Cellulophaga algicola DSM 14237: one gene and its partner. Each later gene encodes a partner of the first gene's protein in a complex. Links are inferred from orthologs where the notes say so. Each region holds a gene or a part of one and is shown in the gene's direction. Other genes may lie near its edges.

What was found. The genes of interacting proteins can lie anywhere in the genome.
Region 2: the proteins of trxB (region 1) and trxA are in contact, whole or in part, in a crystal structure (PDB 1F6M), measured with the Escherichia coli proteins. The link is inferred for Cellulophaga algicola DSM 14237 from one-to-one orthologs.

The regions. Positions count from the first base shown.
Region 1 is NC_014934.1:3,115,461-3,123,510, forward strand. The notes cover bases 2,420-5,175. They hold trxB (thioredoxin-disulfide reductase), read left to right. Parts: upstream 2,420-3,192; coding sequence 3,193-4,158; downstream 4,159-5,175. Other genes in these bases: CELAL_RS13485 (formylglycine-generating enzyme family protein), read left to right, coding at 2,420-3,065; CELAL_RS13495 (IS1182 family transposase), read left to right, coding at 4,306-5,175. Also shown: CELAL_RS13480 (PEP/pyruvate-binding domain-containing protein), read right to left, coding at 1-1,779; more of CELAL_RS13485, read left to right, coding at 1,935-2,419; more of CELAL_RS13495, read left to right, coding at 5,176-5,757; CELAL_RS13500 (hypothetical protein), read right to left, coding at 6,002-6,448; CELAL_RS13505 (SusC/RagA family TonB-linked outer membrane protein), read left to right, coding at 6,704-8,050.
Region 2 is NC_014934.1:2,198,397-2,204,077, forward strand. Bases 2,895-5,638 are described here. They hold trxA (thioredoxin), read left to right. Parts: upstream 2,895-3,979; coding sequence 3,980-4,297; downstream 4,298-5,638. Other genes in these bases: dnaE (DNA polymerase III subunit alpha), read left to right, coding at 2,895-3,880; CELAL_RS09535 (DUF58 domain-containing protein), read left to right, coding at 4,421-5,350; CELAL_RS09540 (glycoside hydrolase family 26 protein), read left to right, coding at 5,356-5,638. Outside these bases: more of dnaE, read left to right, coding at 1-2,894; more of CELAL_RS09540, read left to right, coding at 5,639-5,681. UniProt on the Escherichia coli protein: Participates in various redox reactions through the reversible oxidation of its active center dithiol to a disulfide and catalyzes dithiol-disulfide exchange reactions.

The DNA.
Region 1 (8,050 bases):
AACTGCAATTTTTTCTTCTTTGCGCTCTTTTTTCATAAAGAGAGCGAGCTCATCAGCAGACATGTCTTTTTCTAATTTTAAAATTACATTTCCTTTATTAGAAACAGCAAAGAATACTTTTTGACCATTATAGGCCAGTAAGTCTTTTAAATTTTCATCGGATAATGCCGTATTTGGAATCCCTAGATTTCTTGCTAGTAGTTGTACATGAGAAACCATATTCCCTTCTGCAACTGTACCTATGCCTGCAACGGGCTTTAAATCTGCAGGCGGTCGTTGAAAAATATATATTTTGTCAGAAGCTACTTCAATCTCGTCAGGAGAACCATCAACAACAACTAACTCTCCATAGGCATATCCAGGATTCAATCCGCGAAACGTACTTTGGTTTTGTATGTTTAGCACCTTATTGCTAAGGGAAGATTCTTTGGCAATAAAATCGCCTAAATCACCTACCGCTTTTCCTAAATATAAAGCAATAGAACCTCGGATTTTATCATCAATAAAACCATATGCTTTAGGCTCAAAACTAGTGTATTCGGTAACAATATCTTGATACGTAGCTTTTACCATGGCTGCGCTCCATTCTACTTCTCTACGAGCATTCTCTAAAACGGCAGTAAGCTCATTTAATGTCATTTTCTCAGCTTCGTATTTGCTTAATGGTCCCATTAGTTGTTCCCATTCCCAGGTTTCAGTATAACCAGCTCCTGCAGTAGCCATACCTAAGTAACAAATTTTTTCTAATAAGGTATTAATCGTTGTCGGCTCCCACTTTGGTGCATTTTTAAATAAAATATCTTCCACTTTTAAAGAAATATCAAGCAGTTGTAATTTTATTTCTGGATTAGTTTCGTTTAAAATAGCAGTTCTTAGTTCTAATAGTAAGTCCGACGAATTAATTAAAATACTTTTTGGACTATCTGTTGCCGAAGTAGTTGCATACGCTGCAATTTTTTCACCAATACTCGTTTTTCTTACAAGAGATGCATTTTCTAAAAATGCAGTAGCATCAATAGGTTTATAAAATTCTTGCATGGTACTTACTAAAGCATCAAGCTGTTTATTTAGGCTAGTCGTTAATTTTGCGGCATTTTTTTGTTTGAAATCTTTTACCTTTTGGATGTCAACATATTCGGGCTGACTATGAATTTTTACACGGAGGTCCATAAAAGGTTCAAAGGCATCAGAAATTACCTTAGACTGGCTACGCATTAATTGTGAGGTATTATCATCACCAGCATGCGGTATATCTTTTAGAGATTGACGGATTAAGAAGTAGTTTTTGGCAACACGTTCTTTATCGGCTAATAACCATTTGTAAAATTCTATACCCCAGGCTTGTTCGTCTTCAGACTGTATGGAGCCTCTATAGAATTGGCCTTTTTGTAAGATCCAACCCTCGTCAATAGTTCTTAAATATTTGTCCAATTGATACTGTTTCAATCGTGAATGATTGTTTTCGGTATCCCAAAACTCTTTAGCTTCAGTGTAGGCTAATATCTGACCTAAATAAATATGATTGCTCTTACCTAATGCAATGACGGCATCTTTATAACGTGCATGTTGCACACCAGGGCCAATATTTTCAGGACAAGGATCTTTTGGTTGGCGAATACTTCCATCCGTACAGAACCAACGAATATCTTTATAAGGACCTCTTATATCATTTTTGTAAGTGCTTATTTGTGTTGTGATAGCTTCATTGCTCAGTGCTTGAGCGCAAATAGAGGCGGTAGATATTGCTAAGAGAAAGGTAAAAAATGATTTAGTTTTCATGGATTGATTAAATTTAAATCAGAGTAAAAGTATACTATTTGTATGTGGATTAGTTTAATAAAATAGTGAATTTTAATGGAATAAATTAAAGTTAAATGTTTTATTCGATTCATGTATAATTGTATTTTTGACACTTAACCAATAAAAAGATTCTAATGAAGTTCTTATTACCTCTACTTGCAGCCTTACTCTTTCTAAATATTCAGTGTAAAGAGCAAACGAAAAAAGAACAGCTAAATGAGGAAGAACATACTTCATTAAAAACTCCAAAAAAAGAAGAACTTGTAAAATTAGTGATTGAAAAACCGGCAGATGCTACTGTTCCAGAAGGCATGGTTTGGATTCCAGGGGGTGCTTTTCAGCAAGGGGCTGTACCTCAGGATAAAATGGCAATGGATCATGAGAAGCCCAGCCATAAAGTACAGGTAGATGGTTTCTTTATGGACATATCTGAAGTTACCAATGCTCAGTTTGCAAAATTTGTAAAAGAAACGGGATATATTACAGTTGCTGAACGAGAAATTGATTGGGAAGAAATGAAAACACAACTTCCTGAAGGAACACCAAAACCACACGACTCTATTTTAAAGCCTGGAGCTTTAATTTTTAAAAAGACAAAAAAATCAGTTCCTAATTTATATGATTTTTCGCAATGGTGGGAATGGAAAATTGGAGCAGATTGGAAACACCCAAATGGACCAAAAAGTTCTATTGTAGGAAAAGATAATGAGCCCGTAGTGCAGGTTTCTTATGAAGATGCTTTAGCGTACTGTACGTGGGCAGGAAGAAGATTACCGACAGAAGCAGAATGGGAGCGAGCAGCACGGGGAAACCATGCAGAAACTATATATTTTTGGGGTGACGATGTAGATAAATTAGCAACAATGGCAAACACTTGGGAAGGAGAATTCCCAGTTAATAACTCAAAATTAGACGGTTTTGAGCGTAGAGCATCAGTAATGTCTTATCCTGCGAACGATTTTGGACTGTATGATATGGCAGGAAATGTTTGGGAATGGACAACAGATTGGTATAGTACAAACTATTTTAAAGAAGTAGCGAATGATATGGTATTAGCCAAGAATCCTCAGGGCCCTACTAAAACATACAACCCAAATAATCCATATGCCATAGAAAAAGTAATTAAAGGGGGATCATTTTTATGTAGTGCAAGTTATTGCGCAAGTTATAGAATTTCATCAAGAATGGGTTCAAGTCCTGATTCTGGTGCAGAACATGTTGGTTTTAGAACAGTGGCTACTCCAAAGATGCTCGTTAAAAATTAATATTATTCCTAGAAAAAAGAAGGGTACAGGATGCTACTATCTAACTATAACAACTTTTGATAACTTTTATTGTAAGTTTTTTGACAAAAAACCTACTTTTGAAGTAACAAAAATGAAGTACTAGATTATGTCAGATAAAATTGAAAGAATTAAAACTTTAATTATTGGTTCAGGACCTGCAGGATATACTGCTGCTATATATGCTGCAAGAGCAGATTTAAAGCCAGTTGTTTATACAGGAATGGAACCAGGCGGACAATTAACGACAACAACAGAAGTTGATAATTTTCCTGGTTATCCAGAAGGTATTGATGGTCCAACGATGATGATGCAATTGCAAACGCAAGCAGAGCGCTTTGGTACTGAGGTTAGAATAGGAATGATCACTGCAGTAGAATTAAGCACTGAAATAGGCGGTATTCATAAAGCAACGGTTGATGATTCTATTCAGATTGAAGCAGAAACTGTAATTATTTCAACGGGTGCAACAGCTAAATATCTAAATATTCCAAGTGAGCAAAAATTAAGAGGCGGTGGCGTTTCTGCTTGTGCTGTTTGTGACGGATTTTTCTATAAAAACCAAGATGTTGCTATTGTTGGAGCAGGAGATACAGCTGCAGAGGAAGCATCTTATTTAGCAAACATTTGTAAAAGCGTTACCATGTTAGTTCGTAAGGACGAAATGAGAGCTTCTAAAGCAATGCAACACAGAGTTCATAATATAAAAAATATTACCGTTTTATATAATACTGAAGTTGATGAAGTATTAGGAGGACAAGTAGTAGAAGGCTTAAGAATGGTAAATAATGTTACTGGTGAAAAATCGGAAATTGACATTACAGGATTATTCATCGCTATTGGTCATAAACCAAATACTGATATTTTTAAAGGTCAGTTAGATATGGATGAAACTGGTTACTTAATCACAAAAGGAAAATCTACTAAAACAAACCTTCCAGGAGTGTTTGCCTGTGGAGATTCTCAAGATAAAGAATACAGACAAGCGATTACTGCAGCAGGAACAGGCTGTATGTCTGCTTTAGATGCCGAACGTTATTTGGCGGCAATAGAAACTCCAGCCTCAATGGCTTAATTAAAAAAGAGCCGCTTTTTAGGAGGCTACTGAAAAAGTCCTTTAGCCTAGGTTGGGCTAAAAAAATATATCATGCGAGGAGTAAAAGCTATTGTGTTTTTACTCCTTTTTTCGTATTTTTATTAGCTGATTATCAGTTATTTAAATATGTTATTACAGCAACAAAAAATTCAATTGAGTGCGTATTCCGATCTATATGACTTAATAGTTCCTAAGGACAATCTCCTAAGAAAAATCAATGAATTAATTGATTTTTCTTTTATTTACGATGAACTGGCAAGTAAATATTGTTCGAACAATGGACGTAATGCAGAGAGTCCGGTTCGTATGTTCAAGTATTTATTATTGAAAACAATCTATACTGTTTCGGACGTTGATGTTGTTGATCGTTCCAGATTTGATATGTCTTTTAAATACTTCCTTGAAATGACTCCCGAAGAAGATGTGATCAACCCTAGTTCATTGACAAAATTCAGGAAGTTACGTTTAAAGGATACCGATCTATTGAATCTTTTGATAGGCAAAACAGTTGCTATTGCTATTGAAAAAGGAATTGTTCGTTCAAAATCGATTATCGTTGATGCTACGCACACCTTATCAAAATCAAATCCATTTTCCGCTGTCCAAGTTTTAAAAGAACGCTCAAGAATACTTCGCAGGGCAATTTATGCCGTGGATCAAGATTGGAAAGAACGTATGCCCAAGAAAAATGAGGATGACGATCTACAAAATGAAATCACGTATTGTAAAGAACTTGAAAAAGTAATCGGGTCCGACCCAACATTGGGTCTAATACCTGCGGTCAAGGAGAAACTGAACCTATTAAAGGAAACGGTCGCGGATACTCAAGACAATTATATTGTTTCAACAGATAAAGATGCTAGGACGGGACACAAATCGGCCGATAGTTCCTTCTTTGGTTACAAGACCCATATTGCAATGACCGAGGAACGTATAATTACGGCAGCGGTCGTTACTTCGGGAGAAAAAGGAGATGGCCCAGAATTACCCGAACTCTTAAAAATCAGTCAAGAAAATGGAATTAAGGTAGATACCATTATTGGTGATGGAGCTTACTCAGGAAAAGAAAACCTTAAATTAACTTCACTACAGGGTATAAATGTAGTAGCCAAGTTAAATCCTTCGATTACACAGGGGTTTAGAAAAGACCAGGACAAGTTTGATTATAATAAGGACGCTGATATGTTTGTGTGCCCAGCGGGTCATATGGCGATACGAAAAGCAAAACAAGGAAGAAAAAATGTTGGTGAAAACCAAGTACTCACCTTTTATTTTGATGTTGAAAAATGTAAGACCTGTCCTTTAAAAGACGGATGTTATAAACCCGGGGCAAAAACCAAAAGCTATTCGGTCTCCATAAAGTCAAATCTTCACCAAGAACAAATAATCTTTCAAGAAACCGATTATTACAAAGACAAAGCAAAACATAGATATAAAATAGAAGCTAAGAACGGTGAACTAAAAAATGTACATGGATATGGACGGGCTACTGCATATGGTATTGAGAAGATGCAAATGCAAGGTGCAATCGCAATATTTACCGTAAACTTGAAAAGAATACTCAAATTAGGAATGTAAACAAGAAAATCGAAAAAAAAAGACATAATACAAGACTGTACATGATAAAGTTGTAAAAACAGTCCAAAGCCCCAGTAATGAAAATGTAAATAAAAAAAGCGATCAAACAGAAACAAATTTTGTTTGATCGCTTTTTTTTATCCATTACTAAAAAAAAGAAACTTTTTCAGTAGCCTCCTTTTTAGCGGCTCTTTTTTTTCAATATAACCCACATTTTTTAAAAAGGTTAAGTTTAAAAATTATATCAGTCTATTCTTTTATAGTTTTCTGAAGAAATTTTATTGCCTTCATCATCTACGGTAATTTGTTTAAAGGAATCTTTATCTAATTGCAACTCAAATTTAAATACTTGAACGGTATCTTGAATTTTCATCATCATTTCAGAACCAAACTCTAGTTGTTCTTCCAAGTTATTTTCTGAATTTGAATACGAGCCATATCCAAACCATTCTGATGGATCATCTGGCGAATACCGCGTCCACATCACTTTTCCTTTACTGTAAATTTTTACCTGACGATAACCATTAATATTGGAAAGTGTGTCAGTTACATTCATACCGTCATAATTAAAACGGTTAACGAGCTCCCAAGTACCTTCTAAGGAAGGGTTTTTCAAAGATTTAAGAGGTGTAACATTAGTTGAAGAAACTAAAAATAACATCAAGAAAATCAATCCGATTAATTTTTTCATGATCATGTATTTTTAAATTGTTAGATACCAATAAGTTACGGTATTTTTTATTAATATGTAAGAAAATTACTAATATTTATTCATTATTTAAATTAACTGCCATGCCTGTTGAGTAATTCCTATTTATAGTTATTTAATTATTAGTTAATTGTTTTTTTAATTCAATATTTTAGATATATCATATTTGTTTCAGTAGTTATTTGATTGTATTATTTTTTTGTCCAATTTAGTATTCACAAATCAAACGAACCAAATATGAAAAAAGCATTTTTTTTACTTGCAGCAATCATTTACAATTTTAGTGGTTTTGCGCAAAATGTTGCAGGTACCTTAAAGGATGAGAACGGAGAGCCCTTGCCAGGGGTAACTGTGTTAGTCTTGGGTACTAGTAATGGAACAACATCTGATTTTGATGGAAATTTTACCATTGAATCTATGGAAGGAGACATCCTAAGATTTTCTTACTTAGGAATGAAAACAAAAGAAGTATCTGTATCCTCAGATAAACAAATGAATATTGTTTTGATAGAAGATGCAAGTGCTTTGGATGAAGTTGTCGTAACTGCTTTTGGGGTAGAAAAGAAGCAAAAATCACTAGGGTATTCCGTAACCCAAGTTAAAACTGAGAATTTAAATTTAGCAGGGCAGTCCAATGCTATCGAAAGTTTGCAAGGTAGGGTTGCGGGTGTACAAATTAATAGAACTTCAGGTACTTCAGGAGGTGGAGTTGATATTTTAATTAGAGGAGTGACATCGGTGAACCCTAATAGAAGTAATCAACCATTAATTATTGTTGATGGTATTGCATTAAATAATGATACTTTTTCTGGGGAAGTTAGGCCAAGCGCTGGTTCAAATTCAGCGAGTAGTTCAGAACAATTTGCTTTTTCTAATAGGGCAGGGGATATTAACCCTGAAGATATTGAAAGCTTCAATGTTTTAAAAGGAGCTGCAGCAACAGCTTTATATGGAGTCAGAGCATCGAACGGGGCTATAATAATTACAACAAAAAAAGGAAAGAAGGGCAAAGCGAAAGTTTCGTTAACTGCTTCTACAACCTTTAGAAATGTAAATAAAACGCCATCTTTGCAAACAACATACAGAGAAGGTTTTAATGGTTTACCAAGAACTCTTTATGATCCTTCTTCAGAAACAGGATTTAATAGAGTTGAGAATGCTACTTCTTTTTATAACTGGGGTCCAGAATATTCAGCAGATTCTGCAACCTTGAGTGATGGTACCATTGTAGATTTGACTGGAGATCAATTTTATAGCCCTTATGATCTTTTCAGAACAGGATTTAATTCTCAAGTCAATTTAAGTATTAGCGGAGCTGATGAAAAATTAGACTACTTTTTTTCATTAGGTAATAATAGTGAAGAAGGGGTATTACCGAATACTAATTATGAAAAAACTAATTTCAGGCTAAATTCAGGATATAAAGTAACAGATAATTTTAATATAAATACATCTATATCGTATACCAATTCTGGCGGAAAAAGAGCAAATGGAGGTGATAAATCGGTAATGAGTGCATTATCGTTTTATTCAAGTACATTTCCTATTAATGATTATAGGAATCCGGATGGCTCTGAACGCGAC
Region 2 (5,681 bases), 920 kb from region 1 along the record:
TCGTAAACAGCAATACACGATTGAGAAATTAGATGTTCAGCCAGATTATTTTAAGAATTTCTCGGAGGCCAACCCTCAAGAAATCCAATTAATTGGTTTAAAACATATCAACCTTAAAAAAGCATCTAAAAAAATAGCAGATGCACTTTGGGATAAAGATACAGGTGGTGTTTCTCAAGAAGAAATAAAAGAAAACTTAGCAACCTTAGAAACTGCTAATTTCTCACACCTTCATAACCATACGCAATTTTCAATATTGCAATCTACAATTAGTATTCCTGCCTTAATTTCGGCAGCAGCTAAAGCAAAAATGCCTGCTGTAGCAATGACAGATCATGCCAATATGATGGGGGCATTCCATTTTGTAAGTGGTGTTATCAATCATAATAAAGGGGTGGTTTCTCGTAATGAAGAAAACCTTATCCGTTTTGAAGCTACTAAAAATGGCACTTTAAAAGAAGGAGAAGAGGCTTTAGAAGAATTACCAGAACCAGAAATAGAAATTACGCCAATCATCGGTTGTGAGTTTCAGGTTTGTGAGGATCATACCAATAAGTCTCAGAAAGATAATGGCTATCAAATAGTCATGCTTGCAAAAACTAAAAAAGGGTATTTAAATTTGGCAAAAATGTCCTCTATCGCCTTTGTGAGCGGTAAGTATTATGTGCCTAGAATTGATAGAAAAGTAGTTGAGCAATACAAAGAAGATATTATTGTTTTAACTGGGAATTTATATGGAGAGGTGCCAAGTAAGGTGTTAAATGTGGGAGAGAACCAAGCGGAGGAAGCTTTACTTTGGTGGAAAGAAACTTTTGGTGCGGACTTGTATATAGAGATTATGCGTCACGGTCAAGAAGATGAAGATCGTGCAAATCAGGTGTTGATCCAGTTTGCAAAGAAACATGATGTAAAATTGTTAGCAACCAACAATACCTATTATGTAGATAAAGAAAACGCACATGCGCATGATATTCTTTTATGTGTAAAAGATGGTGAAAAACAAGCGACGCCAATAGGTCGTGGTCGTGGCTATAGATACGGATTACCGAACCAAGAATACTACTTTAAGTCTTCAGACCAGATGAAGGAGCTATTCAAGGACATTCCTGAGGCGATCATTAATATTCAGGAAGTTGTTGATAAGGTGGAGACCTTTACATTGGCACGTGATGTATTATTGCCTGCTTTTGATATTCCTGAAGAATTTCAGTTTGCAGAAGATAAATTGGATAAAGGCAAACGTGGGGAAAACAAGTTCCTACGTCACATTACCTATGAAGGTGCTAAGAAAAGATATGGTGAAATAACACCCGCAATTGATGAGCGATTAGATTTTGAGCTTAAAGTAATTGAGAAAACGGGATATCCAGGGTATTTCTTAATTGTAGAAGATTTTATAAGGGCCGCAAGAGCAATGGATGTTTCCGTAGGCCCTGGTCGTGGATCTGCAGCAGGATCTGCTGTTGCGTACTGTTTGTGGATTACAAATTTAGATCCTATTAAGTACGATTTACTTTTTGAGCGTTTCCTAAATCCGGATCGTGTAAGTATGCCCGATATTGATATTGACTTTGATGATGAAGGTCGGGGCCGTGTAATGGATTATGTAATTAATAAGTACGGGGCAAACCAAGTGGCTCAGATTATTACGTATGGTACCATGGCGGCCAAATCTGCGATTCGAGATACGGCTCGTGCTTTAGATTTGCCGTTGCAAGATTCAGATCGCATGGCGAAGCTGATACCTGATATGTCTAAGCTGAAAAAGATTATAGGGGTTGATGAAAAAATCTTAAAGTCAAAATTTAGGGCAGAAGATTTAATCAAGATAAATGAGCTTTTAGCGATTTCTGAAGGCGATGGTCTTGAAGCAGAAACCTTAAACCAAGCTTATATTCTCGAAGGATCTGTTCGTAATACAGGTATACATGCCTGTGGAGTTATTATTACTCCTGATGATATTACAAAGTTCGTTCCCGTGGCACTTGCCAAGGATTCCGAAATGTACTGTACTCAGTTTGATAACTCGGTCGTAGAAGATGCCGGTCTACTAAAAATGGATTTCTTGGGGTTAAAGACGCTAACCTTAATTAAAGATACCGTAAAAATTGTAAAAGCAAAACACGGAGTTACATTAGACCCAGAGAATTTTCCCTTAGATGATGTAAAAACATACGAGCTCTTTCAGCGAGGAGAGACTGTTGGGGTGTTTCAATATGAATCTCCAGGTATGCAGAAACACATGAGGGCATTAAAACCCACCGTTTTTGCAGATTTAATTGCCATGAACGCCTTGTATCGTCCTGGCCCAATGGAATACATACCAAGTTTTATTGCGCGTAAACACGGTACCGAAGAAATTGTATATGACCTTGATGCTAACGAAGAATACTTAGCGGAAACTTATGGTATTACCGTATACCAAGAGCAAGTGATGTTGTTATCGCAGAAGTTGGCGGACTTTACAAAAGGTGAAGCCGATGTCTTGCGTAAGGCAATGGGTAAAAAACAAAAGTATGTTCTTGATAAAATGAAGCCTAAGTTCATTGAACAGGCTTCGGCAAAAGGGCATGCAGCAGATAAGTTAGAAAAGATTTGGAAGGATTGGGAAGCATTTGCAGCCTATGCCTTTAATAAATCCCACTCTACTTGCTACGCTTGGATAGCCTACCAAACTGCTTATTGCAAAGCGCATTACCCTGCAGAATATATGGCTGCCGTTCTATCTAATAATATGAATGATATTAAGCAGGTAACCTTCTTTATGGAGGAATGTAAGCGTATGGGGTTAGATGTGCTTGGGCCAGATGTAAACGAATCTTATTACAAATTTGCAGTAAATGATGCCGGAGCTGTCCGTTTTGGGATGGGTGCGGTTAAAGGTGTAGGGCGTGGTGCTGTAGAAACCATAGTTGAACATAGAAAAGATGAAGAAGGCCCTTTTAAATCTGTTTTTGATTTCGCAAAGCGAATAGATTTACGCGCCGCCAATAAAAAAGCATTTGAAAGTTTAGCCGTTGCTGGCGGATTCGATTCTTTTGGAGATACACACAGAGCACAATACTTTCATGCCGAGGGAGATGGTGTTACTTTTTTAGAAAAAACCATAAAATACGGTGCCAAATTCCAAGAAAGCGAAAATTCTAGTCAAGTAAGTCTTTTTGGCGAAGCTAGTGATGTACAGATACCAGAGCCCGAAGTGCCACCTTGCGAAGAATGGGGTACCATGGAAAAACTACGTCGTGAAAAAGAAGTGGTGGGTATTTATATTTCAGGGCATCCTTTAGATGATTTTAAGTCAGAAGTAAAATCTTTCTGCAATGCTAGTCTTTCTAATTTAAATGATTTGGAAAGTATTGTAAATAGGGAAGTTTCGTTTGCTGGGGTAATTGCAGATGTGCAACATCGAGTTTCTAAGAATGGAAAAGGTTGGGCAATGTTTACCATGGAAGATTATACAGATACTTTTGAGTTTAGAATATTTGGAGAAGAGTATTTAAAATTTCGCCATTTCTTAATGATTAACTCTTTTGCTTACGTAAAATTATTTATTAGAGAAGGATGGGTCAATAGGGATACCGGTAAAAAAGGAGATCCGCGTATGCAATTCAACAGTTTTATGTTATTGCAAGAGGTGATGGAGACGTATGCGAAAAAACTGACGATCAATTTAAATATAGATTTATTAAAAGAAGAAACAATTCGCGAGCTTAAGCAAACTATAGATGCCCATAGAGGAGAACATTCTTTGAATTTTATGGTGTATGAAATGCAAGAAGAGATTAAGGTGAGTCTGGTGAGTAGAAAACAAAAGGTGCAGATTTCTAGTGAATTGCTGTTGCATCTTGAAAAACAGGATATTTTATTTAAATTAAATTAATAAAGTTTATCGATAGGGCAATAGCTAAAACGAATGTAACGTTAGTAAGGAAAAAGAATAATATTTGACTAAATTTGCATAACAATAAAAAGAAACAAAATGGCATTAGAAATAACAGACGCAACTTTTGACGAAGTAGTCTTAAAAAGTGATAAACCAGTAGTAGTTGATTTTTGGGCAGCATGGTGTGGACCATGTAGAATGGTAGGTCCAATCATTGACGAAGTAAGTACTGAATATGATGGTAAAGCTGTAGTTGGTAAAGTAGATGTTGATGCGAATCAAGAATTTGCGGCTAAATACGGTGTACGTAACATCCCTACAGTATTGGTTTTTAAAAATGGTGAAATTGTAAGTAGACAAGTAGGAGTTTCTCCTAAGAAAGTGTACACAGATGCAATTGATGCTGCATTATAGTAGATAATATAATGTCCATTATTGGGCATAAAGAATAAAAAATCCTGCTCATAGCAGGATTTTTTTTTGCCTATACGTAAGTATATTTTAGCTAGCTAAACTGTTTTAATTATCTTTAGTGGTATGAATGTACAATCTGAATTACATAAATCTTTATTGTTTCAAAATCTTGAGCTTTTAGCCAATCAAGTGGTAGAAGGGTTTATTAGTGGAATTCATAAAAGTCCGTTTCATGGCTTCTCTGCGGAATTTGCAGAGCATAAAATTTATAATAACGGGGAAAGTACAAAGCATATTGATTGGAAGTTATTCGCGAAAACAGATAAATTATATACCAAGCGCTACGAAGAAGAGACCAATCTGCGTTGCCATATGGTGTTAGATAACTCAGCCTCTATGTTTTACCCTAAAGTTAAAAATTTGGCACTAGATAATCTTAATAAAATTGGTTTTAGTGTTTTGGCTATTGCGGCATTGATGGCTATTTTAAAGAAGCAAAGAGACGCTGTTGGTTTAAGTGTGTATTCGGACCAGTACGAGTATTACGCTTCGGAAAAAGGCAGTGAGCGGCACCATCAGATGTTATTGGCGAAGCTAAATGAGATTAGCGCTACTTCAGCTCCGGAGAACAGGACAGAAACCTATACCTATTTGCATCTGATTGCAGAAAAAATGAAGCGTAGGAGTTTAATTTTTCTATTTACAGATATGTTTCAGAGCGAAACAGAAGATGAGAAATTGTTTGATGCTTTGCGTCATTTAAAATATAATAAACATGAAGTAGTTTTATTTCATGTGCTAGATGCAGAACATGAAGTCGATTTTAATTTTGACAATACCCCTAAACGTTTTATTGATGTAGAGACAGGGGAAAAAATAGACCTCTATGCAGATACAGTTAAAGAAGGCTACCAGAGAAGCGTTAATTTGTATAAAGAAGATTTAAAACTGAAATGCGCACAGTATAAAATTAAATATATTCCGGTTGATGTAAGGGAGGATTTTTCTAAAATATTAAATACCTACATGACCGAGCGACAAAAATTTCTATAATCAAAATGGATACTCCGTTGTTTTTAGCAGATCGTCATGCGCTCCCTCAGGTTTTAGCGTTAAAACAAAAGATAGAAAGGCTTTCTGAAAAGGGATATGCTTTTGGACATCAAGACACCACATCTTATGGCGTAGGGTGGAGGCATGATCAGGATAAATATACTAGTGATGTTTTTAAAGTGGTTGGAGATTTTCCTTTGGTCTATGGTTTTGATATTGGCCAAATAGAGCATCAAAAAGATAAAAATTTAGATAATGTGCCTTTTAATGATATGCGTGCTTTAATACAAAAAGCGCATGCTGATGGCGGAATTATTACGATAAGTTGGCA